DNA from 2 places in the Parabacteroides sp. AF18-52 genome. Region 2 is predicted to be linked to the other one. Evidence: riboswitches for the same ligand, from Rfam matches in the RefSeq annotation. Region 2 holds a riboswitch; the other holds the start of a gene.

Region 1 (3,193 bases), on a different contig from region 2:
TTCTCGGTTTCCGTACCACTCTCACTTACCGGATGCTGTAATTGTTCCGCATTTTTCGCAATAAAAGAAGTATCATATTTCCCCTGTACAAAATCAGTCGTATCCATGATCCGGCGTAGATAGCTGATATTGGTTTTCAATCCGGTGATCTTGTATTCGTGCAGTACACGCCGCATACGTTCGATTGCATACTGGCGGTTAGTCGCCCATACGATCAGTTTGCCGATCATCGGGTCGTAATAAACCGGTATCTCATATCCTTCGTACACATAACTGTCCACACGGACACCGATGCCGTTCGGTTCCGTCAGTTGCCTGATCACACCGGGAGACGGCATAAATCCGGCTTCGGTATCTTCCGCACAGATACGGCATTCGATAGCATGGCCACGCTGGGCTATCTCTTCCTGACGGATATGGAGCGGCTCATCGTTAGCCACCCGGATCTGTTCTTTTACCAGGTCGACACCCAATACTTCTTCCGTGATAGGATGCTCCACCTGCAGGCGGGTATTCATTTCCAGGAAATAAAAATTCCGATGTTTGTCCACCAGAAACTCGATGGTACCTGCACCGGAATAATTAACGGCCTTTGCCGCAGCAACAGCTTTCTCTCCCATATCTTTCCGCAATTCAGCCGTAATAAACGGTGACGGGCTTTCTTCTACGATCTTCTGGTTACGCCGTTGTACCGAACATTCACGTTCGCAGAGATGGATCACGTTCCCGTGATTATCGCCCAGAATCTGAAATTCGATATGATGAGGCTCTTCCACAAACTTCTCCAGATAAACAGTATCGTCTCCAAAAGAAGAAAGAGATTCCGAACGGGCGGAATTATAGGCTTCCACCACCTCTTCCTCTTTATAAATAAGCCGCATCCCTTTTCCACCGCCGCCCATCGATGCTTTCAGCATCACAGGAAAACCGATCTCCTTACAAACCCGAACTGCCTCTTCCGCACTCTGCAACGGCTGCTGTGTTCCGGGAACTACCGGTACGCCGGCTTCGATCATACGTTTGCGGGCAGAGATCTTATCTCCCATCGCTTCCATCGTTTCAGGAGCCGGACCGATAAAAATAATCCCTTCTTCCTTACATCTCCGGGCAAAAGCGGCATTCTCCGAAAGAAAGCCATAACCGGGGTGAACAGCATCTGCCTTATGAAGTTTGGCTGCCTGAATAATTTTTTCAATATCCAGATAACTCTCTTTGGAGGCCGCAGGGCCTATCAGGCAAGCTTCATCGGCATAAAGCACGTGCCGGGCGGCCCGGTCGGCTTCCGAAAATACAGCCACAGACTGTATTCCCATCTCCCGGCAGGAGCGCATCACACGCACCGCGATCTCACCACGATTTGCGATCAATATTTTCCGTATCATATCAATGCTTTAAATGTTTATAGCGGGGATTCACCTCGCAGGCATAGAAATATTTCTTTATCTCATTCAAACAGGAATTGCATAAGCATCCCGGATAATGCATCTTTACATAAGCAAGCTGGAGCTCATCCAATTTCACAGGTGCACAATGACAGGCAGAGATATCGTCTACCCGGCATACAAAGGAGACCCCACAACGCGGACAATCTTTCTCCATAATCTGATAATTTTTGAAATAAACAATCTTTTCGAACCCGTATCCTAACCCACGAGGACATGAGCCTTTAATGAATGGCAGGTCTTCTGACTGACTCCCATTCTGAAGCCTTCCCGACGGAAAGTTGATAGTTGACATGTGACAGTTGACAGATAAATACGGACAGAAAAACTGTCTACTGTCAACTTTCCACAGTCAACTGAATCGTCAGTGGCATTAGTTGTTTTCAGAATGTTGAACGGAGCTTCACAGCAGCGGGACTGTCCGGGATTTACACCCGATTCCCTTTTAATCTGTATCACCCGACCAGATAATACAGAACCGATTCGGCGGCAAATGTAGAGAAAATATTACACATTTTACTCCAGATTGTGCATATTTTTTATTAGGACACATAAGAGGCTGATAATGCAATGGTTAGAAGAGAGCTCACACTTGACTATCCTTTTTGGAAAACATTTTCGACATAAAAAATATAAAAGTTTTCCACTTTTCTCTATTTCATATCTAATAATCAGAAGATTGACATAATTTAACTCGTTAAAAGTTTTCCAAAAAGAACACCATATACAGTTTAAGCATACCTTTGTTGGAGTAAAAACAACATAAATATATTATCAATTTTATCATGATACAAACAGTTATCAAACGGGATGGACGTATCGTCGGATTTAATGAGGAGAAGATAGTAACAGCGATACGAAAAGCCATGCTGCATACAGAAAATGGGGAGGATTTGCAGCTGATCCGCCAGATTACGGATCATATTTCATTCAAAGGAGAACCGCAAATGACAGTCGAAGCGATACAGGATGCAGTCGAACTGGAACTAATGAACAGTAGCCGTAAGGACGTTGCACAGAAATATATCGCTTACCGTAACCAGCGCAGTGTGGCCCGTAAAGCTAAAACACGCGATATGTTCCTGGAGATTATCAACATTAAATCGAACGATATCACGCGCGAAAATGCCAATATGAATGCAGATACTCCTGCAGGCATGATGATGAAATTCTCCAGTGAAACCACCAAACCGTTCGTCGACGATTACCTGTTGAGTGAAGAGGTAAAAGAGGCCGTTGCAAACAACTACCTGCACATTCATGATAAAGATTATTACCCGACCAAGAGCCTGACATGCGTTCAGCATCCACTGGACCGCATCCTTAAATATGGATTCTCTGCCGGACATGGCGAATCACGCCCGGCAAAACGCATCGAGACAGCCAGCATCCTGGGCTGCATCTCCCTGGAAACAGCTCAGAACGAAATGCACGGCGGACAGGCTATCCCCGCTTTCGACTTCTATCTGGCTCCTTACGTACGTAACAGCTTTATTGAAGAGATCAAGAACCTGGAAGACCTGAACGGCGTGGATTACTCACATCTGTATAATAAAGAACTGGACGACTATGTAACGCGTCCGCTGGATGGCCTGAGCGGTGACAAACGGATCATACAGCATGCTATTAATAAAACTGTCAGCCGTGTCCATCAGTCGATGGAAGCTTTCATTCACAATATGAACACCATTCATTCACGCGGTGGCAACCAGGTGGTGTTCAGCTCTATCAACTACGGCACGGATACTTCA
Region 2 (3,193 bases):
CAGTTCTTTGATCACTTTCAGGGAAGATAATGAAATAACCGCTATTTTCTTTGCAGCCAACGTAACGAACAGTTTTCCATCGGCAACAGCCATCTGCTTCGTTGAATAGGTCGATACTGGTATTTCCTGTAAAACCTTATACTCTTTCGTGTCGATTATCCACAAAAAGGCATTCCACAGATCGGAAACAACAGCCCGGTGATCGTCGATCTGCATAATGTATTGCGGACTTATCGTTCGTTCAGGATACAGGATGGTTGCTACAGATTTATAATCCGATTCATTTACAACTTCAATCTTTTCGGAGTTGTTCAGTGTAATAAATATCTTTCCATCGATGATAGAAAACGATTGCGCGACATCTCCCAGCGGACGATTATTTGCATTTCTGAAAATATCAGTCTGCACAGTACCATCCTCCATAATAGCATTCAAAGAGGCCGTTCCTTTCGTAAAGTTTCCCTCACAAGCCACATAAGCCCTCACCTTTAAATCAGGATCAGGCCCATCGGGAATATCGTCATTGTCTGAACAACTAACAAAAAGCATACTCATGAATGCAACAGCAAGTATTGCATTCATGAGTATATTCCCAGCATATTTCATCTGTTTATACATATAGAGAAATAATCGTATTATTCAAAATTATAGGTAAAGAAAATACCGGCCGGGAAGCGGGTGTAATTCTCATAATTAGCAGCCAGTTTAGGTTCATTGCTACTAAAATCAAATACACTGATGTTATTAATCAGATAATCTTTTCCATAACCTTTAATTGTATTCAATAAAACTTCTCCGGTCATGGGATTTACTCCTAAATAATTATACACTATTCCGGCATTTTCAACCATTGTCCTTGCATCCACCATAAAATCTGTTTGATTTTTACTGAAAACATGACGATAGATTTTTGTTGTTCCTCCACTAAAATACAAGGTATCACCTTTAGCACTAATAGCAGGAGTAGCCATATTACTGCTACTAGAGAAAGGCTCTACTTCATTTTCTTGCATAACAGAATAATCTTTTGTATTAATCTTCATGATCTTTTTTCCACTTGATACCCACAAATTACCATCAGATGCTTTGATCAGTCCGGAAATAGCATCATCAAATTCTATCGTATGAGAAATAGTATCTTTTCCTGTTTCTATTGTTACAATCGTTTTCGAATTTGTCGAAGCAAAAACTTTATTATCAGCTACGGCCATTCTATTTTTCTGAGCATTTTTAGTTCCTTTTATAAATGTTACAGTTTTACTAGACGGATTAAACAAAGAAACTCCATTATTATCACGAAGGTATATATCATTTTCTCCCAATACTGCAATATGAGTAGGCCATGATAGAGTTGTTTTTAACTCATCTTGATAACCAACCTCTTTCTTCAAGGTTTCAGCATTAGCGATAACTAAAAAGCCATCCCCACCCCCATTTTGGGAAACTATATACATCTTATTGTTAGCGATAAACAAATCCGGTGAAACTCCTCCCAAGAAAGAACCATTTGCCTTATAATAAATACTATCAGTTATCCCCCCCTTCGGACTGATAAATATTAATGTACCATTGCTACCGCTTCCTTCATTCAGCACAAACGTACCATATTTATATTTTCCATACACCTCTACAGATGTTGTTGCCGAATGTTCCCCATCCGCATTTTTAGCAGTCAGGGCAATTTCAAACTTACCCATTTCTTCGGAAGTAAACTTCAAGATAGAATCAGTAGAAGCTTCTTTGCCGTTTACTGACCATTGGAAAGAACTTTCAATCGGACTTTCGATATTAGCTTTAAAATAAAGTGTATCTTCCTGGGCTACAGAAAGCGTTCCACTTGTATTCTCGATAGATACAACAGGAGGAATTGGAGTATATTTTTCATCATCATCACTACATGAGGCAACAAGGCCTGCAAACACAAAAAGGGAAAAATAAATCAAATTTTTCTTCATGATTGTTTTACTTAATGTTATTACTAGAATCATTTATATAAACACATTAAGTAGCTTAAGGTAAAAACACAAGAAGGGAAGAAATAATAAAAATAAGCAGAAAAGTCCTACCTATTCTATTGTTCTTCAGCTCTAATCCTCGAAAGCCTTAAACTACATTTTGGAGTAGGTTTTCTGACTTGCTTCCGGTTTTAAGCGCCTTCCCAACTTTATCGATCAAAGTCAGTGGCATGTATGCTTAACCGTTCTTGAAGCTTACAGCAGCGGGTCTGTCCAGGACTTTCACCTGATTCCCTATTCCCAAAAGGATTGCAAAAATAACAATAAACAAGAAGCGAACAAAATAATGCATATAAAAGAAACATAGGTCTTTTGACTTCGAAACATATATGCTTTGTAATCAAAAGATAGGAGTTTTGAATTCAAAAGACCTATGTTTTGTAAAACAAAGAAGCAGCAACGAAAAAGGCCTCCCGGATGAAATAATCTTCCACCGGGAGGCCTTTCTATTTATAAAGTTATCTGTTTATCAGAAATTATATCCGACACGAACACCTAAAATAGGCTGATCGAAATCTTTAATGATATTGTATTTGAATTCCAAACCGACAGTTAACTGATCTGTTGCATAAACTTCACCACCTAAACCGATATTAGCTCCGAAGCGGGTAGTATTTGCACTTGCTTTCACATGATTTCCATTCCAATCGCCACTTACACTAGCCTTCCAGAAAGAAAGGTCAAGACCAGCCAACGGATAGAACCCGAACATATCGCTCAGTTTGAATACATAATGGACATTCATATCGATAGCCCAGGCACTCAAACCATTATCCTTCACAAAATAAGTCAATGAAGGAGCCAGACGAACTTCGTCAGTCAAATTATAACGATAATCGAGCCCTAGCAGCGCATTACCGTTATCATTAAACCCATAACCAATATTAAAACCAAAAGACGATTGTCCTTGCTGAGTCTGTGCAAATGCACTCATGCTGATAATCGCCAGCATACACATAACAATTAATTTTTTCATACTCTCAATTAATTTAGTTCAACATTGCAACAAATATAATCATTTTACTTTAAGTCTGTCGCCTGCACTCTTCACAATACTACGATAATAATCTTCATCATAGCCTGGGAAGTCCGGATATTCAGACAATCCGTAACCATTTTGTTTGAACTGGCCGTTTTCTTCTTTCTTAACGTTTCCGTCCATATATTTTACTAAAAGA

What was found. Region 2 has a riboswitch for cobalamin ahead of DWX23_RS10025 (DUF5074 domain-containing protein). Riboswitches for the same ligand answer to the same signal wherever they lie in the genome.
Region 1: it holds a riboswitch for cobalamin, as region 2 does, so the genes downstream of both, DWX23_RS06095 (cysteine-rich CWC family protein) here and DWX23_RS10025 (DUF5074 domain-containing protein) in region 2, are expected to answer to the same signal.

What each region holds. Positions count from the first base shown of each region.
Region 1 covers NZ_QUGR01000002.1:636,194-639,386, forward strand. The annotation lists gene accC (acetyl-CoA carboxylase biotin carboxylase subunit) at 1-1,382, opposite strand, end outside; gene DWX23_RS06095 (cysteine-rich CWC family protein) at 1,384-1,599, opposite strand; cobalamin riboswitch at 1,658-1,940, opposite strand; gene DWX23_RS06100 (anaerobic ribonucleoside triphosphate reductase) at 2,228-3,193, shown strand, end outside.
Region 2 covers NZ_QUGR01000004.1:355,387-358,579, reverse strand. The annotation lists gene DWX23_RS10030 (YncE family protein) at 1-582, opposite strand, end outside; gene DWX23_RS10025 (DUF5074 domain-containing protein) at 636-1,955, opposite strand; cobalamin riboswitch at 2,102-2,284, opposite strand; gene DWX23_RS10020 (outer membrane beta-barrel protein) at 2,485-2,991, opposite strand; gene DWX23_RS10015 (dipeptidase) at 3,031-3,193, opposite strand, start outside.